DNA from 2 places in the Streptomyces sp. NPDC051569 genome. Region 2 is predicted to be linked to the other one. Evidence: predicted binding sites of a transcription regulator. Region 2 holds the regulator's gene; the other holds the start of a gene.

Region 1 (14,354 bases), on a different contig from region 2:
CCTCCAGCGCGCGCAGCTGGCGGCTCATCGTGGCCTTGCCGACGCCGAAGTAGTAGGACAGCTCGGTGGCCCGCTGGCTGCCGGTCTCCTCCAGCCGGACGAGCAGTCCGTACGCGGCGGGCTCCAGCTCGGGGTGGACCTCGCGGGCCATCTCGCCGGAGCTGGCCCGGGCGCGGCGCAGAAAGACCGCCAACTCCCTTTCCAGCGCCAGGAATTCGTGGTCCACACCACATCCCTGGGCCGGATCCGGTCGGTCGGCCGTACCGCTCCCGTGCACGTCAGCACTCATCGTGCGCTTTTCCGCTCCTGAAAGTTTCTTCCACCGTCGGCCGTTGCCGCAGCTCGTTCAGTATTTCGCAGGTTTATACCAACGACGGCAGCGTGGCGCCCTTCCGTCACGCGGGTCTACGTGCGTAGCGTCAGTGCGGGCGTGCCGCCCCACCGCACGCCGCCCCGTCATGAGGTCCCCCCACCGAGGTCTTCGGAGGCACGCAATGCCCGTGCACAGATCCGGAACGTACGGCCGCTCGTTCCGCGCCGTGGCCGGCGCTCTCCTCGCAACTCTCGCGCTCGTCCTCACCCTCCCGGGCGCGGCGAACGCCGCCGACCCCCCGGCAGATCCCCCGGCCGAGCTGCCCGCACGAGGCTCGGCCCACATGGGCATGGGCGTCATCGCGCACGACGGCCAGGGCCGTATGCCCCGCGACGAACGCGTCGTGCAGACGGAAGGCGTCGACGTCGCCGGCTATCAGGGGGACGTCGACTGGGCGTCCCTGTGGAACAGCGGCGTGAAATGGGCCTACGTCAAGGCCACCGAGGGGAACTACTACAAGAACCCGTCCTTCTCCTCGCAGTACAACGGCTCGTACAACGTCGGCATGATCCGCGGCGCGTACCACTTCGGCACCCCGAACGACGCGAGCGGCGCCGTGCAGGCCAACTACTTCGTGGACGGCGGCGGAGGCTGGTCGCGGGACGGCAGGACCCTGCCGGGCGTGCTGGACATCGAGTGGAATCCGTACGGCGAGTCCTGCTACGGCAAGACCCAGGCCCAGATGGTGGACTGGATCCGGGACTTCCTGAACACGTACAAGGCCCGCACCGGCCGCGACGCGGTGATCTACACGGCGACGAGCTGGTGGATCGAGTGCACGGGCAACTACACGGGCTTCGGTGCCACGAACCCGCTCTGGATCGCCCGCTACAACACCACGGTCGGCGAGCTGCCGGCCGGCTGGGACGTCCAGACGATCTGGCAGTACACCTCGACGGGCCCGTACGTCGGCGACCACGACCGCTTCAACGGCGCTCTGGACCGGGTCGTGGCCCTGGCCAACGGCTGACCCCGCCGCGAACGCACGCAGCGCGGTCCCGACCGGAACGGACCCCCGGTCGGGACCGCGCTGTCATGCTGTCAGCGGCAGAGCTGGAGATCACGAGCAGTCGGCGGTACGGGAGGACATCATGAGCGCCGGTGAGTGGGTCAGCAGCTCCATGCCGTACCTGACGCCTCGGGACAGCGGGCAGCCGGACGCCTGGGGCGCCGAGCTGGCCGCGCGGGGGCGGCGTGGAAGCCAGCGCGTCGTTCACGCGGGAGAGATCCCGGCGTCCGCGGAGCCGGCGGGGCTCCTCGGGGTGGCCGAGGGCGAGACCGTCGTCGTCCGCAGGCGGGTGATGTACCTCGAAGACGTGCTGTGCGAGCTGACCGACACCTACTACCCGGCTTCCGTCGCGCGTGGCACGCGTCTCGCCGGAACAGCCAAGATCCCGGGCGGAGCCGTCACCCTGCTCGCCCAGCTGGGGCACGTGGGGGTACGCGTCCGGGAGGAGGTGACCGCTCGCCTGCCCGGTGAGGAGGAGCGGGAAGCCCTGCGCACGGAGGCGGACGAACCGGTGCTGCGTCTGACGCGCGTCACCCTGGACGCCGACGACCGGCCCATCCAGGTCGACATCATGACGATGCCGGCCCGCCTTCAGCGGCTGCGCTACGAGATCAGCATCGGAAGACCGTGACGCACGACGGCCGGGCCCGGATTTTCGTTCCGGGCCCTGCCGTCGTACGCGTCCGTTCTCGTGGGCCTTACGCCGCCGCCGACACCAGGACCTCCGCCGGGGACAGGGCGATCTCCAGGACCTGACGGACATCCGTCACCGGGCGGACGTCCAGCTTGTCGAGGATCTCGGCCGGGACGTCGTCCAGGTCGGCCTCGTTGCGCTTCGGGATCACCACCGTCGTGAGGCCGGCCCGGTGGGCGGCCAGCAGCTTCTGCTTGAGGCCGCCGATGGGCAGGACCCGGCCGGTCAGTGAGACCTCGCCGGTCATGGCGACGTCGGTGCGGACCTGCCTGCCGCTCAGCAGCGACGCGAGCGCCGTCGTCATCGTGATGCCCGCGCTCGGGCCGTCCTTCGGCACCGCGCCCGCCGGGAAGTGGATGTGCACGCCCCGGTCCTTCAGGTCGGCGACCGGCAGTTCCAGTTCGGCGCCGCGCGAGCGGAGGAAGGAGAGCGCGATCTGCGCCGATTCCTTCATCACGTCACCGAGCTGTCCGGTCAGGGTCAGGCCGGAACCGCCGGTCTCCGGGTCGGCCAGCGACGCCTCGACGAAGAGGACGTCACCGCCCGCGCCGGTCACCGCGAGCCCCGTCGCCACGCCGGGCACCGCCGTGCGGCGCTCGGCCGGGTCCTGGGCGGACTCGGGGACGTGGTGCGGCCGGCCGATCAGCCCGCGCAGGTGCTCGTCGCGGAGCGTGAAGGGCAGCTCGCGCCGGCCCAGCTCGTGCTCGGCCGCGACCTTGCGCAGCAGCCTGGCGATGGACCGCTCCAGGTTTCGCACGCCCGCTTCGCGGGTGTACTCCCCTGCCAGCTTCCGCAGCGCGTCGTCCTCCAGGGTGACCTCGCCGGGCTCCAGGCCCGCGCGCTCCAGCTGCCGGGGCAGCAGGTGATCGCGGGCGATGACGACCTTCTCGTCCTCGGTGTAGCCGTCGAGCCGGACCAGCTCCATGCGGTCGAGCAGCGCCTCCGGGATGGCTTCCAGGACGTTCGCCGTGGCGAGGAACACCACGTCGGACAGGTCGAGTTCGACCTCCAGATAGTGGTCACGGAAGGTGTGGTTCTGCGCCGGGTCCAGGACTTCGAGCAGGGCCGCGGCCGGGTCGCCCCGGAAATCGGAGCCGACCTTGTCGATCTCGTCGAGCAGGACGACCGGGTTCATCGAACCGGCCTCCTTGATCGCCCGGACGATGCGGCCCGGCAGGGCGCCGACGTAGGTACGCCGGTGTCCGCGGATCTCCGCCTCGTCCCGCACACCGCCGAGCGCGACCCGGACGAACTTGCGTCCCATGGCGTGCGCGACCGATTCGCCGAGCGAGGTCTTGCCGACGCCGGGCGGGCCCACCAGAGCCAGGACGGCGCCACCGCGACGGCCGCCGACCACACCGAGGCCGCGCTCCGCGCGCCGCTTGCGCACGGCCAGGTACTCGGTGATGCGTTCCTTCACGTCCTCCAGGCCCGCGTGCTCGGCGTCGAGGACGGACTGGGCGCCCCGGATGTCGTACTCGTCCTCGGTGCGCTCGTTCCAGGGCAGTTCGAGCACGGTGTCGAGCCAGGTCCTGATCCAGGAGCCCTCGGGGCTCTGGTCGGACGAGCGCTCCAGCTTCTCGACCTCCTTGAGGGCGGCTTCCCGCACCTTCTCGGGGAGGTCGGCGGCCTCGACACGCGTCCGGTAGTCGTCGGACTCGTCCTGGTCGTCACCCTCGCCGCTCAGCCCGCGCAGTTCCTTGCGTACGGCTTCGAGCTGGCGCCGCAGCAGGAATTCGCGCTGCTGCTTGTCGACGCCCTCCTGGACGTCCTTGGCGATGGACTCCGCGACGTCCTGCTCGGCGAGGTGCTCGCGCAGCTGCTCGGTGGCGAGCTTGAGGCGGGCCACCGGGTCGGTGGTCTCCAGCAGCTCGACCTTCTGGGCCGTGGAGAGGAACGGTGAGTACCCGGAATTGTCGGCGAGCGTCGACACGTCGTCGATCTGCTGCACCCGGTCGACCACCTGCCAGGCGCCCCGCTTCTTCAGCCAGTCGGTGGCGAGGGCCTTGTACTCCCTCACCAGGTCGGCGACGGCGCCGGGCAGCGGTTCGGGCGCGGTTTCGTCGACGCTGACGCCCTCGACCCAGAGGGCCGCGCCGGGGCCGCTCGTACCGGCGCCGATCTGGACGCGGCCTCTACCGCGGATCAGTGCGCCGGGGTCGCCGTCGGAGAGCCGGCCGACCTGCTCGACGGTGCCCAGCACGCCGGTGCCGGCGTAGGTCCCGTCGATGCGCGGCACGAGCAGCACCTTGGGCTTTCCCGCGCCACTGTCACCGGCGCGGGATGCCGCCTGCGCGGCCTCGACCGCGGCGCGGACTTCGGTGTCGGACAGGTCGAGAGGCACCACCATGCCGGGCAGAACGACCTCGTCGTCGAGCGGCAGCACGGGAAGCGTGAGCGATGTGGACGTGGCAGCCATGATCTCCCCTTCGGCAATCAAGTTGAGCTATGTGGACTCAATGCTGGTGGGTCGGCAGATGTTCCCGGGGTCTCGTTCGCTGAGAGCGATCGCTCTCGCACGGCCCGGAAGGAGCGCGGCTTCCTGACGACAACGTCCAGCAGCCGTAAGACCTTCCACGGCACCGCGCGGTGGTCGTCCTCACTCCACGGACCTCGGTCGGCGGGCGGATCGCCCGGGCTCTCAGCGGTCCCGGCCGGCGATCAGGGTTCGCCGGGCGGAGAAATGGACTGTCCCCGCTGTCCTCGTCCCGCCAGGATGATCAGCGACAGCCGGCCGCCGGACGAGGAGATCCACCGTGCCCCACCCCGCGCCCATCCCGATCGCCGACGACCCGATTCCCGACGACGCGATCGCCGACGGCCCGATCGCCGACGACCCGGCTCCCGACATCGGCACCGTCACCGGCCTCGGCACCGGCCTCGGCACCGGCACGGGCCCGGGCGCCGACGCGCACGCCGCGCCCGTCACGCTCGACCGGCGGGACGGGCCGTACGGCGAGGTCGTCCTGCGGCAGCGAGGCGCGCGGCTGGAAATCATCGCCAACGGGTGCTTTCTGATGGACACCTCGGACGGCCGCTCCGAGCGGCTGCTGATCGACGCCGCGCTGGACGCGCTTCCCGGAGACCGGGACGAGAGGCCCGCCGTCCTCATCGGCGGCCTCGGTGTCGGCTTCTCCCTCGCGCACGCCGCCGCCGACCGCCGCTGGGGCCGGATCGTGGTCGTCGAGCGCGAACAGGCCGTCATCGACTGGCATCTCACCGGCCCGCTCGCCCGGATCTCGGGCACGGCGCTCGCCGATCCGCGTACGGCCGTCCTCCACACCGACCTGGTGGAGTATGTACGGGCGGCCACGGAACGTTACGACGCACTCTGTCTGGACATCGACAACGGACCGGACTGGACCGTCACCGACGGCAACGTCGGCCTGTACTCGCCGGAGGGGCTCGCGGCCTGCCGGGCGCGGCTGAAACCGGGCGGTGTCCTCGCCGTTTGGTCGGCGCAACCGTCTCCCGCCTTTGGCGAAGCGTTACGGAATGCCGGGTTCACCGGGGTAAGGGCGGAAGAGATCCCGGTTGCCCGAGGCGTACCCGACGTGGTCCATCTCGCTGTTCGCACTGCGTAGCCGGGACCCTCCCGCTGCCTCTACGCTGCTCCCGACACACGGATCCACCATCCGCATGAGGAATGTGGATCAGGGATCGCGAAACGCGTACCAGGGGCGGGCGATGGAGCAGACACACACCAGCCACAGCGGAGTCGCGGCCACGCCCAGCGCCCAGCGCCGGGTCCTGGTCGTCGAGGACGACGCCACGATCGTCGACGCGATCGCGGCGCGGCTGCGGGCCGAGGGCTTTCTGGTGCAGACGGCGGTGGACGGCCCGGCTGCCGTCGACGCGGCCGAGGCCTGGCAGCCGGACCTGATGGTCCTCGACATCATGCTGCCCGGCTTCGACGGCCTGGAGGTCTGCCGCCGCGTGCAGGCGCAGCGCCCGGTGCCGGTGCTGATGCTGACGGCCCGTGACGACGAGACCGACATGCTGGTCGGCCTCGGGGTCGGCGCCGACGACTACATGACCAAGCCGTTCTCCATGCGCGAGCTGGCGGCCCGGGTGCATGTGCTGCTGCGCCGGGTGGAGCGCGCGGCGCTCGCCGCGGTGACACCGCGCAGCGGCATCCTGCGCCTGGGTGAGCTGGAGGTCGACCACGCGCAGCGCCGGGTGCGGGTGCGCGGCGAGGACGTCCATCTGACACCCACCGAGTTCGATCTGCTGGTCTGCCTGGCGAACACCCCGCGCGCGGTGCTCTCCCGGGAGCAGCTGCTCGCCGAGGTGTGGGACTGGGCGGACGCCTCCGGCACCCGTACGGTCGACAGTCACATCAAGGCGCTGCGCCGGAAGATCGGCGCCGAGCGGATCCGTACCGTGCACGGCGTCGGCTACGCGCTGGAGACTCCGGCGCCATGACCCGGCCCCGGGGCGGCGGTGCCGGCAGCGAGAGACAGGGCCGGGAGAGACACGGTCACGACAGGTACGGTCACGACCGGCGCGGCCGGGAGGTCCGTGGCCGCGCCACCGGCCCGGAGAGAACCGGGCTGCGGCCGTTCTCCATCAAGACCAAGCTCGGCACGCTCGTCGTCGTCTCCGTCTTCATCACGACGGGTCTGCTGATGGTGGCCCTGCACACCAAGACCGAGCTGCGCTTCATCACGGTCTTCTCGGTGATCGCGACGCTGCTGATCACCCAGTTCGTGGCCCACGGCCTGACCGCTCCGCTCGACGAGATGAACACGGTCGCCAAGGGCATATCGCATGGCGACTACACCCGCCGGGTGAGCGGCGCCGACCGCCGTGACGAGCTGGGTGACCTCGCCTCCACCATCAATCGCATGGCCGACGATCTGGAGGCCGTGGACCGGCACCGCAAGGAGCTGGTCGCGAACGTCTCGCACGAGCTGCGCACGCCCATCGCGGCCCTGCGTGCCGTGCTGGAGAACGTCGTCGACGGGGTGTCCGCCGCCGATCCGGAGACGATGCGGACGGCGCTGCGGCAGACGGAGCGGCTCGGCCGGCTGGTGGAGACGCTGCTCGACCTGTCCCGGCTCGACAACGGCGTCGTCACGCTGAGGGCCCAGCGCTTCGAGGTGTGGCCGTATCTCTCCGGCGTGCTCAAGGAAGCCGGTCTGGCCGCCTCGCAGCGCAAACTGAGCTCCGGCTCCGGCAACCACACCCGTACGGACGTACATCTGCATCTGGATGTCTCGCCGCCGGAGTTGACCGCGCACGCGGACGCGGAGCGGCTGCATCAGGTCGTCGCCAACCTCATCGACAACGCGGTCAAGCACAGCCCGCCGCACGGCCGGGTCACCGTCCGGGCCCGGCGCGGCGAGCAGCCCGAGTCGCTGGACCTGGAGGTGCAGGACGAGGGGCCCGGGATTCCTGAGCAGGAGCGGCACCAGGTCTTCGAGCGCTTCAACCGGGGCACCGCGCAGTCCCCGCACGGCCCCGGCAGCGACGGCGGTACGGGTCTGGGGCTGGCGATCGCGCGCTGGGCGGTGGATTTGCACGGCGGGCGCATCGGCGTGGCCGAATCCGCTCGGGGCTGCCGGATACAGGTCACCCTTCCGGGAGTCCCCCGGGCGCGCGGTTGACGTACAGTTCGAAGCGTTAGCGCACGATCTCCGGGTACGGAGTCGGGGACGGGCGGGCTACGGGCCGCGGACCGGCCGTGGCGGGGCGGCCGAGCGACTCTTGTGCATCCCTGGCGCAACGGAACCTGGCTTGTTTCCCGCCATTTCATACGCTGAAACCCACCGTTCGATGTGAGATGCACGACGATGGCACGCCCGGTCTGCACCTGCTGGCCTGGTAGGCGTAGCCTTGATTCCCGCTGTCCATCACCTTGTGAAGCGGAAGAGGGCGGTTCACGCCGTGTCGTCTCAGTCCCCCAGTAACGCGAGCATCTCGACCGACGAAGACGGGCAGGGCAAGAGCCCTGCCGCTGCCTTCGGAGCCAACGAATGGCTCGTCGACGAGATCTACCAGCAGTACCTCCAGGATCCGAATTCGGTCGACCGTGCCTGGTGGGACTTCTTCGCCGACTACAAGCCGGGCACCTCCGGCACGGCGGACAAGCCCGCGGAGACCGCAGCCGCGGGGGCTGCGGTGCCCACGACCCAGGCCCCGGCCCCGGCCGTCGCCCCGGTTCCCGCCGCGGCAGCCGCTCCGGCGAAGCCCGCCGCGGCCGCCCCGGCTCCGGCCCAGGCCGCCGCTCCGGCCGCCGCGCCCGCGGCTCCGGCGAAGCCCGCCGCGGCGGCACCGGCTCCGGCCGCTCCGGCGCAGGCGGCACCCGCCGCCAAGCCCGCCGCCGCCCCGGCGCCGCCCAAGGCCGCCGCCGCGCCCGCCGGCAAGGACGGCTCGCCCGCCGAGGGTCCGGAGTACCTGACGCTGCGCGGCCCGTCGGCCGCCGTCGCGAAGAACATGAACGCCTCGCTGGAACTGCCCACGGCCACGTCCGTGCGCGCCGTCCCGGTGAAGCTGCTCTTCGACAACCGCATCGTCATCAACAACCACCTGAAGCGTGCGCGCGGCGGCAAGATCTCGTTCACGCACCTCATCGGGTACGCGATGGTGCAGGCGCTCAAGGCCATGCCGTCGATGAACCACTCCTTCGCGGAGCGGGACGGCAAGCCGACCCTGGTCAAGCCCGCGCATGTGAACCTCGGTCTCGCCATCGACCTGGTGAAGCCGAACGGTGACCGCCAGCTCGTCGTCGCCGGCATCAAGAAGGCCGAGACGCTCAACTTCTTCGAGTTCTGGCAGGCGTACGAGGACATCGTCCGCCGCGCCCGCAACAACAAGCTGACGATGGATGACTTCACCGGAGTCACCGCGTCGCTGACCAACCCGGGCGGCATCGGCACCGTCCACTCCGTACCGCGCCTGATGCCCGGTCAGGGCCTCATCCTGGGCGTCGGCGCGATGGACTACCCCGCCGAGTTCCAGGGCACCTCGCAGGACACCCTGAACAAGCTGGGCATCTCGAAGGTCATGACGCTGACCTCGACGTACGACCACCGCGTCATCCAGGGCGCCGCCTCCGGCGAGTTCCTGCGGATCCTCAGCCAACTGCTCCTCGGCGAGAACGAGTTCTTCGACGAGATCTTCAAGGCGCTGCGCATCCCGTACGAGCCGGTCCGCTGGCTCAAGGACATCGACGCCTCGCACGACGACGACGTCACGAAGCCCGCCCGGGTCTTCGAACTGATCCACTCCTACCGGGTGCGCGGCCACGTCATGGCCGACACGGACCCGCTGGAGTACCGCCAGCGCAAGCACCCCGACCTGGACATCACCGAGCACGGGCTCACGCTGTGGGACCTGGAGCGGGAGTTCGCGGTCGGTGGCTTCGCCGGCAAGTCCATGATGAAGCTGCGCGACATCCTGGGCGTGCTGCGTGAGTCGTACTGCCGCACCACCGGCATCGAGTTCATGCACATCCAGGACCCGAAGCAGCGCAAGTGGCTGCAGGACCGGGTGGAGCGCCCGCGCGCCAAGCCCGAGCGCGAGGAGCAGCTCCGCATCCTGCGCCGGCTCAACGCGGCCGAGGCGTTCGAAACGTTCCTGCAGACGAAGTACGTCGGCCAGAAGCGCTTCTCGCTGGAGGGCGGCGAGTCCGTCATCCCGCTGCTCGACGCGGTCATCGACTCCGCCGCCGAGTCGCGCCTGGACGAGGTCGTCATCGGCATGGCGCACCGCGGCCGCCTGAACGTCCTCGCGAACATCGTGGGCAAGTCGTACGCGCAGATCTTCCGGGAGTTCGAGGGCAACCTCGACCCGAAGTCGATGCACGGCTCCGGCGACGTGAAGTACCACCTGGGCGCCGAGGGCACCTTCACCGGGCTGGACGGCGAGCAGATCAAGGTCTCGCTGGCCGCGAACCCCTCGCACCTGGAGGCGGTCGACCCGATCCTGGAGGGCATCGCCCGCGCCAAGCAGGACATCATCAACAAGGCCGGTACGGACTTCACGGTCCTGCCCGTCGCCCTCCACGGCGACGCGGCCTTCGCGGGCCAGGGCGTCGTCGCCGAGACGCTCAACATGTCGCAGCTGCGCGGCTACCGCACCGGCGGCACGGTCCACATCGTGATCAACAACCAGGTCGGCTTCACCGCCGCCCCGGAGGCCTCGCGTTCGTCCATGTACGCGACCGACGTCGCCCGCATGATCGAGGCGCCGATCATCCACGTGAACGGTGACGACCCGGAGGCCGTGGTCCGCGTCGCGCGGCTCGCCTTCGAGTTCCGCCAGACGTTCAACAAGGACGTCGTGATCGACCTCATCTGCTACCGCCGCCGCGGTCACAACGAGGGCGACAACCCGCAGTTCACCAACCCGCAGATGTACAACCTGATCGACAAGAAGCGCTCGGTGCGCAAGCTCTACACCGAGTCCCTCATCGGCCGGGGCGACATCACGCTGGAAGAGGCGGAGCAGGCGCTCCAGGACTTCCAGGGCCAGCTGGAGAAGGTCTTCGCGGAGGTCCGCGAGGCCACCTCGGGGCCCGCCCCGACGCATGTCCCGGACGCCCAGGCCGAGTTCCCGGTGGCCGTCACCACGGCGGTCTCCCAGGAGGTCGTCAAGCGGATCGCCGAGTCGCAGGTCAACATCCCGGACACCGTCAGCGTCCACCCGCGCCTGATGCCGCAGATGCAGCGCCGCGCGTCCTCCGTGGACGACGGCACGATCGACTGGGGCATGGGCGAGACCCTCGCCATCGGCTCGCTGCTGATGGAGGGCACCCCGGTCCGGCTCTCCGGCCAGGACACCCGCCGCGGCACGTTCGGCCAGCGCCACGCGGTCCTGGTCGACCAGGAGACCGGCGAGGACTACACCCCGCTGCAGTACCTCTCCGAGGACCAGGCCCGTTACAACGTCTACGACTCGCTGCTCAGCGAGTACGCGGCGATGGGCTTCGAGTACGGCTACTCGCTGGCCCGCCCGGACGCGCTGGTCATGTGGGAGGCGCAATTCGGTGACTTCGTCAACGGCGCGCAGACCGTGGTGGACGAGTTCATCTCGTCGGCCGAGCAGAAGTGGGGCCAGACGTCCGGCGTCACGCTGCTGCTGCCGCACGGCTACGAGGGCCAGGGCCCGGACCACTCGTCCGCCCGCCCGGAGCGCTTCCTCCAGATGTGCGCCCAGCACAACATGACGGTCGCCATGCCGACCCTGCCGTCGAACTACTTCCACCTGCTGCGCTGGCAGGTCCACAACCCGCACCACAAGCCGCTCGTCGTCTTCACCCCGAAGTCGATGCTGCGTCTGAAGGCCGCGGCGTCCAAGGCGGAGGAGTTCACCACCGGCGGCTTCCGCCCGGTGATCGGCGACGCGTCCGTGGACCCGAACGCGGTCCGCAAGGTCGTCTTCTGCTCGGGCAAGGTCTACTACGACCTGGAGGCCGAGCGGCAGAAGCGCGGCGTCACGGACACCGCGATCCTGCGCCTGGAGCGCCTGTACCCGCTGCCGGGTGCGGAACTGCAGGCCGAGATCGCCAAGTTCCCGAACGCCGACAAGTACCTGTGGGCCCAGGAGGAGCCGGCGAACCAGGGTGCCTGGCCGTTCATCGCGCTCAACCTGATCGACCACCTGGACCTGGCGGTCGGCGCCGACATCCCGCACGGCGAGCGCCTGCGCCGGATCTCGCGTCCGCACTCCTCGTCCCCGGCGGTCGGCTCGGCCAAGCGCCACCAGGCCGAGCAGCAGCAGCTGGTCAGCGAGGTCTTCGACGCCTGACCGGCGTCGGTACGGCTCTGTCCGTACGGCTTCACCCGCACATGCCGGAGGGCCCGGCCCGCGATCGTCTCGCGGGCCGGGCCCTCCGGCATGTGCCACGACTTATCCTGAGGGGAAAAGCCCGTCCCACCAGGAGCATGTCTTGTACTTCACCGACCGTGGCATCGAGGAACTGGAGAAGCGGCGCGGCGAGGAGGAGGTCACTTTCGAGTGGCTCGCCGAGCAGCTGCGTACGTTCGTCGATCTCAACCCCGACTTCGAGGTCCCGGTCGAGCGGCTCGCCACGTGGCTGGCGCGGCTGGACGACGACGAGGACGACGAGGAGTGACGGGAGCGGCCTCGCGCTGACGGGAGCGGCCTCGCGCACTGACCCCCTGCCGTACGGCCACCGCCGTCCCGCTCAGTGGCGGAGGCGTGGCCGGTCGTACGCCAGTCCCAGCGCGCCGTGCGCGATCAGCAGCGCTCCGGCGACGGTCCAGCCGGCGCTGTGCCGGCGGACGCCCCAGAGGGCCAGCGGGACGCCGGCCGTGAGCTGGGCGGCGCCGAGCATCCGGGCCCGGGGCCCCCGGAACCAGGCGCCTCCGGGCCCGGCGCTCACCGGGTGCGCCCCGGTCCGTACCGTACGGACCACCTCACGGGGCCCCGCCCATTCGACCTCCTCCGCACCCGGCTGGTCGCGTACCGCCTGCCGCAGCCGGTCGGCCGGAGACCCCGGCGTCAGACCGGCCGGGAGCGAGACCCCGGTCCGGGTGAGGACCGCGGACAGCGCGAGCAGCCTGGCCCGCGCGTCGGCCGAGGGGTCGGGGCGGGTGAGCGGCTCCAGGGCCTGGAAGTCCAGTACGGGATCGAGCCCGAGACGGGCCGCGAACGTCCGCATCGCCTCGTCCTCGCCGGCCGGTGTGCCGTCCGCGAGCCAGACGTAGCCGACCGTACGGCGGAAACCGGCGGCCAGGGTGTATCCGGCGCGGTCCTCGTCCCACCACAGCGCGAGGACCGGCCAGTTGGCGCCCACGGCGAGGGCGATGGCCCAGCCCGAGACCACCCGTTCGACCGGCTCACCGACGTGCAGCCAGGGCTTGCCCTCGGGCACGAGCACACTCCAGTCACGGCCCGCCGGGGCGAGCATCAGCCGTTCGCGGAGCAGCCGGGCGGCGGGCCGTACCGCCGGGGGCTCGGCCCGGCACAACAGCAGAGCACCTGAGGGTGTCGCGTTCATGGTTCTTACGCTAGGCCACCTTGCCCTGATATGAGCGCTATGTCCCTGGAGGGGCCGCCCCGAGCCTCTCACCCGGCCTTGACTTACCCCAACCGCGATATATCGTGTTGAGCAAGAAGACGCGATATGTTGCGTCACGGGCGGCCCCGGGAGGTCAGCACCATGGCAGAGTCGACGTGGCACGTCGCTGAGCCGAAGAAACTCACCTTCGACGATCCGGTGACGGCGCTCAGCGTGCGCCTCGTCAACGGGACGGTGAACGTCGTCGGCACGGACGCCGCACTCGACGAGCAGGGCGGTGCCCGCCTGGAGATCTCCCAGATCGAGGGCCCGCCACTGACCGTCACCCAGAACGGCTCCACGCTCACCGTCGCCTACCAGGACCTGCCCTGGAACGGCTTCCTCAAGTGGCTCGACCGCAAGGGCTGGCAGCGCAGCGCCGTCGTCTCCCTCGCCGTCCCCGCCGGGGCGAGGGTCGAGGTCGGCGTGGTCGGTGCCGGGGCCGTGGTCTCCGGGATGCGGGGGCGTACGGACATCCGCGGCGTCACCGGCGACACCACGCTCGTCGGCCTGTCGGGCGCGGTCCGCGCCGACACCGTCTCCGGGAACGTGGAGGCCCAGGCGGTCTCCGGCGACCTTCGTTTCCAGACGGTCTCCGGCGACCTGACCGTCGTCGAGGGCGCGGGGTCCTCCGTACGGGCCGAGTCGGTCAGCGGCGACATGGTCATCGACCTGGACCCGGCGGACGAACCCACCGACATCAAGCTCACCACCGTCTCCGGCGAGGTCGCGATCCGGCTGCCGCACCTCACGGACACGCGCGTCGAGGCGAACACCGCGACCGGCTCCGTCTCCAACACCTTCGACGGCCTGCGGGTCAGCGGGCAGTGGGGCGCGAAGAAGATCACCGGCACGCTGGGAGCCGGCACGGGGACGATCAAGGCGACGACGGTGTCCGGCTCGATCGCACTGCTGCGCCGTCCGCCGGCGAACGGCGACCCCCAGGGCTTCGCCGCCGCCCCGGCCGACCCCGCCCCGGCCGACCCCGCTCCGGCCGACACGAAGGAGCTCTGACATGCCCCCCGTCTTCGCCCACGGCCGACTCCGCCTCTACCTGCTCAAGCTCCTCGACGAGGCCCCGCGCCACGGGTACGAGGTGATCAGGCTGCTGGAGGAACGCTTCCAGGGCCTGTACGCGCCCTCCGCCGGCACCGTCTATCCCCGGCTGGCCAAGCTGGAGGCCGAAGGGCTCGTCACCCATGCCACCGAGGGCGGCCGCAAGGTCTACTCGATCACCGACGCGGGCCGC
Region 2 (14,354 bases):
CGGCGCCGCCGTCAGTCCGGGCGTGATCCGGTCGCCGAATCCGGAGACCCGGACACCGGCCACGTCGTTGACGGTCATCGTGCGCAGCGCGTCCACGGCCGTCAGATACCGGCCGGTGTACGGCCGGGCCAGCAGCGCGGTGACCCGCTCGGACTCGGGTACCGCCGCGCCGAGACAGACCCCGCACGGCAGGTCGCCGGCCGCGTTGATCCGCTCCCAGGCCCCGGCGAGTTCGGCGAACGGCGTTCCGACGGTCCCGAGCGGCGAACCGCTCGGCGAGGTCGAGACCGTGCCGTCCGCGTCGACATGAAGGCGCAGCCCGGCGCCGTCGATGCCGCGTCCGGCTCCCAGCGCGGGGGCGTCGGCGACGCACACGGAGGGCGCGACGGCGAAGTCGGGGAACACACCTTCGGCGACGGCGCGGTCGGCGTCGGCGAGGAAGAGCGCGAAGTCGTCGCGGTCGGTGATCCGGATGAGCGTCGGCCCGAGCACGGACATGAAGGCGCTGCTCGCGTAGTCCTGCGTCTGGAGGTAGAAGTCGTCACCGATGGAGAAGTCGGCGCCGGGCTCGGCGAGGAAGCCGTCGTATCCCACGACACCTGACGCCGCGTCGTCATCGCCGGGGGCGAGGACGACGGTCCCCGGACCGGTCAGGCCGGACCCGATCACGGCCGCGAGGTGCTCCCGGTCGGCGAGCGCGATCGTCGCGGCCGCGCCGCCGGGGGTGGCCGCCGGACGGTGCGTGCCGGTACCCCACGACATGATGTGCTGCTTGATCCGTCTGCGCTCTGACCTGTCCACTGCCTCGTCCTCCTGTTTCCTGGCCCCTACGCCGAAGCGCCGAGAATCGACTTGAGGTCCTGGATCGCCGCCTGAGCGCCGGACACCTTGTGCACCCCGGTGGTGTTGAGGACGACCTCGTCCACCCCGGCCTGCCGGTACTCCTCCAGTCGCTTCATGACGGTGTCGAGATCCCCGGTCACGAAGGCGCCCGCCTCGGCGACCGCCCGCGCGACGGCCCGGAGGTCGCCGTCGGTCACCTCGATCCCGGCGCGCCGGAGCATGTCGAGGTAGTGCGGGGCCTGGAGGTGCGCCGCGTTGCTCGCGACCACCAGATGTTCCGGGTCCACGCCGTCCCGCGTGGTCCCGACCGGGACCATCGCGACGATGCGCGGAGGAGTCGTACGCCCCGCCCGGGCCATCCCCTCCCGTACGGCCGGCAGCAGCACATCGCGGATGTACGACGGCGGGGTCAGCCAGGTGATCACCACGTCGGCGACCTCGCCCGCCAGCCGCGCCATCCCCGGCCGCAGCACACCGAGGCCCACGTCCACCCGGGGCGCCGCGGCCGGCGCGAGCTGCGCGTGGACCCTGAGGTAGCGCCCGTCGGTACGGACCACCTCGCCGTCCAGCAGTCCGCGTACGGTCCTGACGTACTCCCCGGCCAGCGTCAGCGGGCTGGCGTACGGCTCGCCCACCATGTTGGCCTGCAGTTCGCGGGAACCGGTGCCGAATCCGGCGATGACGGGGTGCCCGGTCGCCAGGGCCAGTGAGCGGGCCTGGAGGGCCGCCTCGTACGGGTGGCGCAGCGGCATCAGGGTCACGCCGAGACCCACGGGGACCCGGAAGCCGGCGCCCGCGGCACCGGCGAATCCCTGGTGGGGCTCCAGGACGAGGGACTGTCCCTGCCAGAGCCGGGCGGCGGCGGTCCAGTTGACCAGCCCCGCGAACGGCAGCACCTGCTCAGGACGGCGCGGCACGAAGGGCACCAGCACTGACAGTTCGAGCATCTCGCCCCCCGGCCTCGGCGCGGCGGCCGGTTCCGCCGTGGCGGCCCGTCCGTCGCTGATCGCGCCGCCCTGGAGCGGCTCCGGCGACCCCCTGTCGCCGATGGCCTGATTCTGTTGCTTGCCAACTTCCTTCTGGCAGTGGGCTTTTCCGGTCGCCCCGGACGGCTGTCCGCGAGCGGACAGCCGGACCCGACCGCACTGGAAGGGCACACACCCTGCCGGCCCGACAAGGCGGCGCGCCGGGGAGCGGAAGCCGTCCGGGGGTCAATTGGTCGGTGAAGTACGGCTGCTGACGGTATGACAGCCAGGTGTTTCACCAGGGCCCCATCCCCCTTGCCGCATCTCTGCGCAAAAGATCGACAATCGCGGGCGATGCGGGGATGATGCAGACCGATGCTCTCCGGATGGCCTGACCAGCAGCGGTGGGGCCGATCCTGTCCGAAAGGTACGCATCAGCGGGAGTGGGAATGTCACTGGACTACTTGGGACTTGACCCGCTGACCCAGGCCGTCTACCAGACACTTCTTCTCCAGCCGGACGCCGATATCAGCGACATCAGCTCCCATGCCGGCGTGACACTCGACGACACGAGAAGAGCGCTCGACCGGCTGGCCGGCCTCGCCCTCGTCCGCTGGGGCGGCGACGAGACCTCCTCGCCCGCGCTCAACGACCCCGACACCGCCCTCTCCGCCCTCCTCGCCCGTCAGCAGGCGGAGATCGCGGAACGGCAGGTGCAGATCGAGGAGTCCCGGGCCGCCATCGCCGATCTGCTGACCGCGCGAACCACGTCCGTCAAGGACCAGGACCGTTCCGACGTGGAGCGCGTGATCGGACTGGAAGCGGTGCGCACCAGGATCGAGAAACTCGCCGAAGCCTGCCGGGAAGAGGTCTGGTCCTTCAACCCCGGCGGACCGCAGTCCGAGCAGAACCTCGTCCGGTCCCGGCCGCTGAACCGCGAGACACTGGCGCGCGGTGTCCGGATGCGGGCGGTCTACCTGGACAGCGTCCGCAACGACGAACCGTCGCTGGTCCACCTCAAGTGGCTCACCGAAGAGGGCGCCGAGGTACGGACGCAGCCCGTCCTTCCGATCCGGATGATCGTCATCGACCGGAGCATCGCCGTCGTTCCCATGGACGACCGCAGCACCGCCAAGGGCGCGCTCGTGGTGACCGGGCGCGGCATGGTGGCAGGGCTGGTGGCGCTCTTCGTGTCGACGTGGAAGTCGGCGCACCCGATCGGCCCCCGGCGCTGCCGTGAACCGGGCCAGCCCAGCACGCAACAGCGCGCCGCGCTGCGCCTGTGGGCCCAGGGGGCGACCGACGCGGTGGTCGCGCGCACCCTGGGGATATCCGAGCGCACCGTACGGCGTATCAGCGAGGCGCTCACCGAGAGGCTGGGAGCGCGGAGCCGCTTCGAGGCCGGCGCGCGGGCCATGGACATCGGCTGGCTCAACGGCGACGACCTGATCTGACCGCCCGGATCCGCTGACGCGGGATCAGCCGCCCCAGCCGAAGCCGATACCGGTGTCGGTGTCGGTGTCGGTGTCGGTGTCGGTGTCGGTATCGGTCTCGGCGTCGGGCGCGGCTCCGGGGCCGGGGCCGGGGCCCGCGCAGCCCGTGGTGCTCTCCGGCGGCGCCACCGCCCGCACCTGGATGACGGGGTCGACATCCGGCATCAGCGAGGCCAGCGCCTTCCGTACCCATGCGGTGTCCCCTCCGTCCGCGCCGGAGGGGACACCGTTCATGAAGATGCCCATGCGCCACCAGCCCTCGCGCTCCCGCAGATACACGTGAGCGACCGCACGGCCGTCCGGCGCATGCTGATCGACGGCGTCACGAATGCGCCCGGGGGTGATCCCCGGCCACGCGGGAGACAGCAGCGCCGCGATCAGATGCATAGGTCCTATTCCCAGCCCCAGTTGTGGGGCAGCACTCCGTGCAGAAGACCCGTCAGAACATCGCTTACCTGCTCCGTGGCCGTCTGCCCCACCGACACCGACACCGGCACCGGCACCGGCACCTGGGTGGCCGTCGCGGCTGACGCGGCGGTTCCCGTGATCATGACCGCCGCCACCGCGCCGAGTATGGCAAAACTGACGCGTACATGCATAATTTTGGGCATTTCTTTGCTCCCCGTTGAGATCTGTGGTTCCGATCCTGCGGCGCCGCACCCCCGGCCACCAGCGGTCGCTTCCGGACATGGCCGTCTTCGGCCGGGCGCGGCCCGCCCGCCCGGCCGCTTCCCGCCCGTTTGCCCGCCCGCCGCCCGTTTGCCCGCCCCCGTTTTCCCGCCCGCCCGGGAACGGAGAAGCCCGGCGAGGCCGCGATCAGAAAGATCACGTCCTCGCCGGGCTTCCCCGGTCCGACCGCTGGTGGTCAGAGCTCGTCGTCGGGCTTCTCGTCGGCACCGTCGGCCGACTCCAGGCCGAACTGCTCCACGATCCACTTGTCGAATTCGATCGACGCGCGCACCCAGCTGACCGTGGACGACACGAAGTGCTCCAGGCTGACACCCATGCCGATCAGCATCTGGGCCTCGCCGATGAGCCGGACGGTGGGCGGGCCGTCGCCCTCCTCGTGGATGTGGCTGTACACCTTGGGCCACAGCGTGCGGCGGTTCCAGTCGTCGATCGCGTCGAGGATCTTCGACTTGTCCGTGATGGCGTGCGGCCGGTCGTAGAACGTCCGCACCGAGAAGACCTGCTGGTCGTCATCGCCCCGGAACATGAAGTACGTCCGGAATTCCTCCCACGGCGCCGCGAGGTCACCCTCGTCGTCGACGACGTACTTCAGCTCCATCTGTTCGAGGAGCTGCTTGACCAGATCCTGGTCAGGGACGACGGGGCCCGCCGGTCCTGCACCCTGCGGCTGGGGCGGGCCCCCGAAATTCGGAATCGAGGACGGGTCGATGCTCACCGTGTATTTCCCTTCGTACGGTTCCTGCCATCCTCCCCCATGCCGCCCGGGACGTGGCAACCCCGGCCCGCCCCGATCCGCTACCGGCTGACACGGACGGCGGAAAACCCGCCTGTCACGGGTTCGCCATGCGCTCCGTGAGCTGCCAGACACCCGTGGACGGGTTGGCGTCGTGCCGGGCACGAGCTGCGTCGGGGAGCACGCCTTGCCGCGCACGACGACGGAGACGGCGGGGTTACGGAGATGGTCCCGCAGGCCCTGGAGTTACTGCCGCTCGGTCTCCTTGCTGCCGCAGACGATCAGCAGGGTGCGTGAGGAGCGTCGGACCGGGGCGCGCCGCCGGCCCGATCCCTCACGCGGGAACGACCTCGCCATGTGCCCCCCAGTACTTCTTCAACAGGTCTTCGAAGGCCGTCTCGGGCAGGAGCGGGACCGCGCCGTAGCTGCCGGCCAGGTAACGCCGCTCGAAGTTCTCGCCCTTGCGCGGTTTGAAGTCACTGAGCGGATACAGCTCGGAGGCCCCGTTCCCGGCCGACTTCTCATCCGTGAAGAAGCGGAACGCGTCCACCAGCGTCGACTTGCCCGACGCGTTCGCACCGTAGACCGCCGCGACCGGCACCGCGGGCCGGTCGTCCTCGTACACCGGAGCGAGATTCAGCTCCTGCGGGTCACGCAGAGAGCCGTGATTGGCGACACGAAGCTCAACAACATGAGATCCCTCATCCCCGAAGACGGCCTTGTGAACAAGTGAAATGCAAATTTGCATCTCTGCGTGAGAATACTTGCCTGCCTGGAGTACGAAAAGGCCCGTCACCCGAGGGGGTGACGGGCCTGTCGTGTAGTCGCCGCTACAGCGTCTTCCCGGTGGGCGCGGGCGTCCCGGCAGGCGCGGCCGTCCCGGCGGCCGGCTCGTCGGGCGTGGCCGCGCCGACGATCAGGCCGTCGTCGAAGCGGTCCACCCGGACCGTGTCGCCGTCCGTGATCTCGCCCGCGAGGATCTCCTTCGCGAGCTGGTCGCCGATCGCGGTCTGCACGAGGCGGCGCAGCGGGCGGGCGCCGTAGGCCGGGTCGTTGCCCTCCTCGGCCAGCCAGTCCAGGGCGGCCGGGGTGACCTCCAGGGTGAGCTGCCGTTCGGCGAGACGCTTCGCGAGGCGGTTGATCTGGAGCTTCGCGATATGGGCCAGCTCGTCCCGCGAGAGGGCGGAGAAGACCACCACGTCGTCGAGCCGGTTCAGGAACTCCGGCTTGAAGGAGGCCCGTACGACCTCCATGACCCGCTGCTTCTTCTGCTCTTCGCCGGCCATCGGCTCGACCGGGCTGTGTCCGCTCAGGAACTGGCTGCCGAGGTTGGACGTCAGGATCAGGATGGTGTTGCGGAAGTCCACCGTCCGGCCCTGTCCGTCGGTGAGCCGGCCGTCGTCGAGGACCTGGAGCAGGATGTCGAAGACCTCGGGATGGGCCTTCTCGACCTCGTCGAGCAGCACCACGCTGTACGGGCGGCGCCGCACGGCCTCCGTGAGCTGGCCGCCCTCCTCGTAGCCGACGTAGCCGGGCGGGGCGCCGACGAGCCGGGCGACCGAGTGCTTCTCGCCGTACTCGCTCATGTCGATGCGGACCATGGCCCGTTCGTCGTCGAAGAGGAAGTCCGCCAGGGCCTTGGCCAGCTCGGTCTTGCCGACGCCGGTCGGGCCGAGGAAGAGGAAGGACCCGGTGGGCCGGTCCGGGTCGGCGATTCCGGCGCGGGTACGGCGTACCGCGTCGGACACGGCCCGCACCGCCTCGCTCTGGCCGATCAGCCGGCGGCCCAGCTCCTGCTCCATGCGCAGCAGCTTCTGTGTCTCGCCCTCCAGCAGCCGGCCGGCCGGGATGCCGGTCCAGGAGCCGACGACATCGGCGATGTCGTCCGGGCCGACCTCCTCCTTGACCAGCTTGTCGGTGGGCTCCTTCGCGGCCTCCTGCTCGGCCTCGGCGGCCTCCTCCAGCTCGCGTTCCAGGCCGGGGATCTCGCCGTAGAGCAGCTTGGAGGCGGTGTCGAAGTCGCCGTCGCGCTGAGCGCGTTCGGCCTGGCCGCGCAGGTCGTCGAGACGTTCCTTCAGCTCACCGACGCGGTTGAGGCCCTGCTTCTCCTTCTCCCAGCGGGCGGTGAAGCCGCGCAGCTCCTCCTCGCGGTCGGCGAGGTCGCGGCGCAGCTTCTCCAGGCGCTGCTTGGAAGCGGGGTCGGACTCGTTCTTGAGCGCCAGCTCCTCCATCCGGAGGCGGTCGACGGAGCGCTGGAGTTCGTCGATCTCGACGGGCGAGGAGTCGATCTCCATACGGAGCCGGGACGCGGCCTCGTCGACGAGGTCGATGGCCTTGTCGGGGAGGAAGCGGGAGGTGATGTACCGGTCGGAGAGGGTGGCGGCGGCGACCAGGGCCGCGTCCGCGATCTGCACCTTGTGGTGAGCCTCGTACCGGCCCTTGAGCCCGCGCAGGATCGCGATCGTGTCCTCGACGGTCGGCTCGGCGACCAGCACCTGCTGGAAGCGCCGCTCCAGCGCCGCGTCCTTCTCGATGCGCTCGCGGTACTCGTCCAGCGTGGTCGCGCCGACCATGCGCAGTTCGCCACGGGCCAGCATCGGCTTGAGCATGTTGCCGGCGTCCATGGCGGAGTCGCCACCGGCGCCGGCGCCCACGACGGTGTGCAGCTCGTCGATGAAGGTGATGATCTGCCCGTCGCTCTCCTTGATCTCGGAGAGGACGGTCTTGAGGCGCTCCTCGAACTCGCCGCGGTACTTCGCACCCGCGACCATCGCGCCGAGGTCGAGCGAGACCAGCCGCTTGTTCTTGAGCGACTCGGGCACATCGCCCTTGACGATGCGCTGCGCGAGCCCTTCCACGACGGCGGTCTTGCCGACGCCGGGTTCACCGATGAGCACCGGGTTGTTCTTCGTACGGCGTGACAGCACCTGCACCACGCGCCGGATCTCCTGGTCCCGGCCGATGACCGGGTCGAGCTTGCCCTCGCGGGCGGCGGCGGTGAAATCGGTGCCGAACTTCTCCAGGGCCTTGTACTGGCCCTCCGGGTCGGGCGTGGTCACCCGGCGTCCTCCCCTTGCTTTCTCGAACGCGTCCAGCAGCTTCCCGGCACTGGCCCCCTGCTGGTCCAGTACCTCCCCGGCCCGCCCGCCCTTGGCGGCGGTGCCGATGAGCAGGTGCTCGGTGGAGAGGTAGTCGTCCCCGAGCTCCTTGGCGCGCTGCGCGGCGTCGGCGATGACGGCGAGCAGTTCGCGGTTGGGCTGCGGGGGCGCGACGGTGGACCCGGTCACGCTGGGCTGTGCGGCCAGCAGCCGCTCCGCTCCGGACCGTACCGCAGCCTGGTCCGCCTCGACGGCGGCCAGCAGATCGGTGACGTTCTCGTTGTCCTCGCCCGCGAGCAGCGCGAGCAGCAGATGGGCGGGGGTCAGGTCGGGATGTCCCGCCGCCACGGCGCGGTTGGTGGCGGCGGTGATGGCATCCCGGCTCTTGTTGGTCAGCTCGGCGTCCACGTGCGCTCTCTCCTCGTGCATCTCGCTTTGACTGCTGGAACATGCGCAAAGTTGAGTCTATTCCACTCAAGGCAACACCCGGGGCACCCCTCTAGGCTTCCGGCATGACCGAAGACGTACGCGATCCCAGCCCCAGCTTTCTCGCGTTCTGGCGCGAATACCACCTGTGCACCCTGACCACGGCGCGTCCGGACGGCAGTCCGCACGTCGTCCCGGTGGGCGTGACGTACGACCCGGAGGCCGGACTCGCCCGCGTCATCACCGGGAAGCACAGCAGAAAGGTCGCCAACATCCTGGCGGCGGGCGGGGTGGGAGCCGCGGGCACGGACGGCGCGGCGGGCGCGGGCGCGGACGGCGCGGCGGCCACCGACGGCGGCGCGGGGGGCGCGCGGGTCGCGGTGTGCCAGGTGGCGGGCGGCCGGTGGGCGACCCTGGAGGGCCGCGCGCGGATCCGTACGGAACCGGAGCTGGTCGCGGACGCGGTGAGCCGCTACGCGGAGCGGTACGGACGGACCCCGGCGCCCGACCCGGACCGGGTCCTCATCGAGATCGCGCTGGACCGGGCGCTCGGCCGCGGCTGAGAGCCTGCCGGGTGGCCTGCGATCGGGAAGCGGACGCGAGGGCGGCCGGCACGCGGCCCGGGCCCGGAAGAGAAAAGCACAGCGGCGCCATCGTGTTTCAGGTCCACGATGGCGCCGCTGTGTGGGGGAAGCGCCCGAGCGATCTACAACGACGGGGGAATCGCTCAGGCACTGCGGGGGGTGGCTGTGTTGGTCAGTGGCGCTCCGGCCAGCTGGTGATCACGCTGGTCGAGATTGACGAAAATCATGTCGTACCGAATGGCGCACCGGACCGGCTTCGGAGCCCCCCGCGGCCTCCGGAGGCAGCGGTAGGCACGGACGTCCTCGTCCTCCTCGCGTACGACGAGGATCGGCTCGCCGAACAGAGTCACCATCACCGAGTCGCCCCGGTGGGGGATGGCGGTGACGAGGTCGATGAAGTGCCAGCCCGAGCGGTAGGCCGTTGCCATCTCACGCCGGAAGACCCGGTCGTCCAGCGGGACGGTCATGCGTCCGCGTGGGCCGGCGAGCTTCCCCAGCCGGTGTCCGCCGTGGTCGCGGGAGTGCTGCCCCAGCCGGTGTCACCCGGTGCGCTGCCCCAGCCGGTGTCCGCCGTGGTCGCCTCCGGGGTGATACCCCAGCCGGTGTCCGCGCCACCCAGAACCCCGTAAGCCACGACTGCGGCAAAAGCAGCGGCAAGTACCGAGCGAAGCAATCTCTTGTACATGGTCGGCTTCGTCCTCACTTGATGGATGCGTCTCCCCCGCCTCCATAGACGATGGCTCATTCAGGCACATCAGTGCCACAGGGGCGATGCATCATGTTCCTGTACGTACAGGACCCTGGGGGGTGGAGATTTGCCAACAATCAACTCAAAACCGACACATCCTCATGCTGTCACTGAGTTGTGTGACGAAGGAGCGCACCTTTACGCCAGCGCTCTGAGTGCGGGCCGGATCTCACGAGCGGAGGCGGAGGAGGCTCCCTGCCTTCTTGAATTCGCCCTTTTGCACCCCGATCCGGACGACCCGAACTGGCTCAGGCCCGTTCCGCCCTCCGTCGCCCTCGCCCAGCGGCTCCACCCCATCGAACGGGAGATCCTCGACCGTCGGAGGCTCTCCATCGACCTGACAGAATCCTTTGAGCCATTCATGGCGATCAGCGCCCTCGACCCGGCCCCCACGCACGCCATCACCGTGCTGGAGGGCTACAACCGCATCAACGCCGCTCTCAATCTCGCCACCGCCGAGTGCCACACCGAGGTGCTGACGATTCAGCCCGGAGGCGGCCGGCGCGAGCACATTCTCAGCCAGGCCCTCGAACGGGACCGGCCACTGATCGACCGTGGCGTCAGCATGCGCACGCTCTACCAGCACACGGTCCGGCACTCCATGGGGACCATGGCGTACGTGGACCGCATGGCCAGCGGCAAGATCGAGATACGCACCCTGGAAGAGCTGATAGAGCGGCTCATCATCTGCGACCAGACGGTCGCCTTCATCCCCGCGCGCGACGACCAGCAGGTGGCCCTGGAACTGCGCCACCCCGGCCTGGTCTCCTACCTGGTCAAGGTCTTCGAACAGCTCTGGCGGCGTGCCACGCCCCTCACCGAGCAGGTGGCCTACGAGCCGGCCCCCGACGGCATCACGGGCGTCCAGCGGACCATCGCGAAGCTTCTCGTCGAGGGGTACGTGGACGAGGCCATCGCCCGTCGCCTCGGGATGAACGTACGGACCTGCCGCGCGCACATCGCCAAACTCGCCACCGCGCTGGGCAGCGGCAGCCGCGCCCAGCTCGGGTATCTCGTCGCGCGGTCAGGAATTTTGGAAGAGGACAGCTGACGGCCGCCGAGGCCCGGGGCCGCCCTTCCGCGTACGACGCCCACGCGGAAGGGCCCCGGAATCCAGCGGGATTCCGGGGCCCTTCCCACGGCCGCACGGCCGCACACAGCCACACATGACCGCACGCGACCGCACAAGCCGTCGCAGCCGTCACACCCGTCGCAGCCGTCGGGACGCGCCCTCAGTCCGTCGGCCGCTTGGGCCGCCACACCACCAGCGCGCTCGTCTGCTGCACATCCTGATACGGCACGAGATCCCGGCGGTACGAGGCATGCACCTGCGCCTCGCGCTGCCGCATCGCCACCGCCGCGCCCTCCACCGACGCCGCCAGCTCGGCGACCCGGGCCTGGAGCGCGGCGACCTGATTCTCCAGTTCGATGATCCGCTTGATCCCGGCGAGATTGATGCCCTCGTCCTGGGACAGCTGCTGCACCTGGCGGAGCAGCTCGATGTCCCGTGCCGAGTAGCGGCGCCCCCGCCCGGCCGCACGGTCCGGGGAGACCAGACCGAGACGGTCGTACTGCCTGAGGGTCTGCGGGTGCAGTCCCGACAGCTGGGCCGCCACCGAGATGACGTACACCGGCGTCTCCTCGGTCAGCTGGTACGGATTACGCCGCCGCCCGTGGCTGTCCGCCCCGTCGGCCCGCTCCGGCCTGTCCGGTCCGTTCAGCCTGTCCGGCCTGTCCATAGGAGATTCATGCTCCCTTCGCGGCCTGGAACAGCTCAGCCCGCGGGTCCTCGTCCGACGTCGCCTTCCGGTAGGCCTCCAGCGCGTCACGTGCCGGTGCGCCGAGGTCCTTGGGGACGACGACCTCGACGGTGACCAGCAGGTCGCCACGGGTGCCGTCCTTACGTACGGCGCCCTTGCCGCGGGCGCGCATCGTGCGGCCGTTGGGCGTGCCCGGCGGCACCTTCAGGGTGACCGCGGGACCGCCCAGGGTCGGCACCTTCACCTCGCCGCCGAGCGCCGCCTCCGCGAAGGTGACGGGCACGGTGACCGTGAGGTTGTCGCCCTTGCGGCCGAAGACCGGGTGGGAGCCGACGTGGACGACGACGTACAGATCGCCGCCCGGGCCGCCGCGCTCGCCCGGTGCCCCCTTGCCGCGCAGCCGGATCCGCTGGCCGTCGCTGACGCCCGCCGGAATCCGGACCTGCATGGTCCGGGAGGACTTGGCCCGCCCGCTGCCCTTGCAGACCTCGCACGGGTCCTGGGCGATCAGCCCACGGCCCTTGCAGTCCACGCACGGGTCGGTGAGCGAGAAGCCGCCGCCGGTACCGCGCGACACCTGTCCGGTGCCCACACAGGTCGGGCAGACCCGTGGGGTGCCGTTCTTGTCGCCCGTGCCCGAACACGCCTTGCAGGGCGCCTGGCTGGACATCCGCAGCGGGACCGTGGCCCCGTCGACCGCCTCGGTGAAGCTGAGCGTCACCTCGGTCTCGATGTCCTGGCCCCGGCGCGGCTGCGTACGGGTCCCGGTGCCGCCGCCCCGGTTGAAGAGGCCGCCGAAGACATCGCCGAGCCCGCCGCCGAAGCCGCCGGCCCCGGCGCCCGGGGCGCCTCCCTGCGGTCCGCCCTGGGCGCCTCCGAAGAGGTCACCCAGGTCGAAGTTGAAGGAGCCACCGCCGCCGCCGGGTCCTGGCCTGAATCCGCCGTTCCCGAAGAGGGCGCGTGCCTCGTCGTACTCCTTGCGCCGCTTGGCGTCGCCCAGTACGTCGTTGGCCTCGGAGATCTCCTTGAAGCGCTCCTCGGCCTTGGCGTCGCCCTTGTTCGCGTCCGGGTGGAATTCGCGGGCGAGCTTGCGGTACGCCTTCTTGATCTCGGCCTCGGTGGCGTCCTTGGGGACACCGAGAACCTTGTAGTAGTCCTTCTCGACGAAGTCCTTCGTGCTCATTCCCGGCATCCCTCCTCTCCGCCGTCACCTCGGCCGCCACCCCGGGCGCCCGTCACCGCGTCAGCCCTCTTCCGGGCCACCGCTCTCCTCGTCCGTGGCCTCGTCCGAAGCCTTGGGCTGAGCCCCCGGCTGGGGCTCGGCCACCGCGACCCGGGCCGGCCGGATCGTCCGCTCGCCGAACCGGTACCCAGGCTGCAGGATCGCGACGCATGTCGTCTCCGTGACATCCGGGGCGTACGAGTGCATCAGGGCCTCGTGGATCGTCGGGTCGAAGGGCTCGCCCTCCTTGCCGAACTGCTGCAGGCCCATCTTCGCGGCGACCGACTCCAGCGACTCGGCCACCGACTTGAACCCGCCGACCAGTTCCTCGTGCTCCCGCGCCCGGCCGATGTCGTCGAGCACCGGCAGCAGCTCGGTCAGCAGACCCGCGACAGCGATCTCCTTGACCGTGACCCGGTCACGCTCGACCCGGCGCCGGTAGTTCTGGTACTCGGCCTGGAGCCGCTGGAGATCCGCCGTGCGCTCGGTGAGCGCGGTACGGACCTGGTCCAGCTGTGCGGTCAGAGCCGCGTCCTGTGCGTCCCCTGCCGGGGCCGCCGGGCCCGACTCCTTGACGGAGTCGGACTCGGCGGCGTTCGGCGTGGCGTCATCGGGGCCGGCGCCGGAAGGGACGTCGGGCTTCTCCTCGAAGCCCGGGGTCTCCTCCGTCACGCGGCACCGTCCTTCTTGTCCTCGTCGACGATCTCGGCGTCGACGACGTCGTCGTCACCCTGCGGGGCTCCGGCGCCCGGCGCCTCGGCACCGGCGGCGCCGGAGGCCTGGGCGTCGGCGTACATGGCCTGGCCGAGCTTCTGCGAGACGGCGGCGACCTTCTCGGTGGCCGTACGGATCTCGGCGGTGTCCTCGCCCTTGAGCTTTTCCTTCAGCTCGACGATGGACTCCTCGACCTCGGTCTTGACGTCGCCGGGGACCTTGTCCTCGTTGTCCTTGAGGAACTTCTCCGTCTGGTACACGAGCTGCTCGGCCTGGTTGCGGGTCTCGGCGGCCTCGCGGCGGCGGTGGTCCTCGTCCGCGTACTGCTCGGCCTCTTCGCGCATCCGGTTGACCTCGTCGCGCGGCAGCGAGGAGCCGCCGGTGACGGTCATCTTCTGCTCCTTGCCGGTGCCGAGGTCCTTCGCGGCCACGTGCATGATGCCGTTGGCGTCGATGTCGAAGGCGACCTCGATCTGCGGCACGCCACGCGGGGCCGGCGGCAGACCGGTCAGCTCGAACATCCCGAGCTTCTTGTTGTACGCCGCGATCTCGCGCTCGCCCTGGTAGACCTGGATCTGCACGGACGGCTGGTTGTCCTCGGCCGTCGTGAAGATCTCGGAGCGCTTCGTCGGAATCGTGGTGTTCCGCTCGATCAGCTTGGTCATGATGCCGCCCTTGGTCTCGATACCGAGGGACAGCGGGGTGACGTCGAGGAGCAGGACGTCCTTGACCTCACCCTTGAGGACACCGGCCTGGAGCGCGGCGCCGATGGCGACGACCTCGTCCGGGTTGACGCCCTTGTTGGCGTCACGGCCGCCGGTCAGTTCCTTGACCAGCTCCGCGACGGCGGGCATACGGGTCGAACCGCCGACGAGCACCACGTGGTCGATCTCGGACAGCTGGATGCCGGCGTCCTTGATGACGTTGTGGAACGGGGTCTTGCAGCGGTCCAGGAGGTCAGCGGTCAGCTGCTGGAACTGCGACCGGGTGATCTTCTCGTCGAGGTGCAGCGGGCCCTCGGCGGACGCCGTGATGTACGGCAGGTTGATGGACGTCTCGCTGGAGGACGACAGCTCGA

What was found. Region 2 encodes HspR, which represses chaperone genes until heat shock. Its sites were predicted from a motif close to TTGAGNNNNNNNNNCTCAA; they were not measured.
Region 1: a site for HspR is predicted at 4,518-4,536, ahead of lon (endopeptidase La). Genes of this name have one in related genera too.

What each region holds. Positions count from the first base shown of each region.
Region 1 covers NZ_JBITDJ010000001.1:261,804-276,157, reverse strand. Annotated here, with positions in the region: gene ACIBAE_RS01155 (MarR family winged helix-turn-helix transcriptional regulator) at 1-289, opposite strand, end outside; gene ACIBAE_RS01150 (lysozyme) at 495-1,343, shown strand; gene ACIBAE_RS01145 (GntR family transcriptional regulator) at 1,465-2,013, shown strand; gene lon (endopeptidase La) at 2,081-4,495, opposite strand; gene ACIBAE_RS01135 (spermidine synthase) at 5,043-5,660, shown strand; gene ACIBAE_RS01130 (response regulator transcription factor) at 5,764-6,501, shown strand; gene ACIBAE_RS01125 (ATP-binding protein) at 6,630-7,685, shown strand; gene ACIBAE_RS01120 (multifunctional oxoglutarate decarboxylase/oxoglutarate dehydrogenase thiamine pyrophosphate-binding subunit/dihydrolipoyllysine-residue succinyltransferase subunit) at 7,966-11,829, shown strand; gene ACIBAE_RS01115 (DUF6104 family protein) at 11,972-12,157, shown strand; gene ACIBAE_RS01110 (hypothetical protein) at 12,230-13,045, opposite strand; gene ACIBAE_RS01105 (DUF4097 family beta strand repeat-containing protein) at 13,208-14,119, shown strand; gene ACIBAE_RS01100 (helix-turn-helix transcriptional regulator) at 14,121-14,354, shown strand, end outside.
Region 2 covers NZ_JBITDJ010000018.1:29,506-43,859, reverse strand. Annotated here, with positions in the region: gene mpaB (daptide biosynthesis RiPP recognition protein) at 1-801, opposite strand, end outside; gene ACIBAE_RS23000 (LLM class flavin-dependent oxidoreductase) at 828-1,790, opposite strand; gene ACIBAE_RS22995 (LuxR C-terminal-related transcriptional regulator) at 2,258-3,262, shown strand; gene ACIBAE_RS22990 (hypothetical protein) at 3,287-3,688, opposite strand; gene ACIBAE_RS22985 (hypothetical protein) at 3,694-3,912, opposite strand; gene ACIBAE_RS22980 (YbjN domain-containing protein) at 4,167-4,706, opposite strand; gene ACIBAE_RS22975 (AAA family ATPase) at 5,059-5,349, opposite strand; gene clpB (ATP-dependent chaperone ClpB) at 5,555-8,230, opposite strand; gene ACIBAE_RS22965 (pyridoxamine 5'-phosphate oxidase family protein) at 8,335-8,811, shown strand; gene ACIBAE_RS22960 ((2Fe-2S)-binding protein) at 8,976-9,299, opposite strand; gene ACIBAE_RS22955 (hypothetical protein) at 9,296-9,466, opposite strand; gene ACIBAE_RS22950 (helix-turn-helix transcriptional regulator) at 9,648-10,631, shown strand; gene ACIBAE_RS22945 (heat shock protein transcriptional repressor HspR) at 10,813-11,319, opposite strand; gene dnaJ (molecular chaperone DnaJ) at 11,327-12,523, opposite strand; gene grpE (nucleotide exchange factor GrpE) at 12,584-13,234, opposite strand; gene dnaK (molecular chaperone DnaK) at 13,231-14,354, opposite strand, start outside.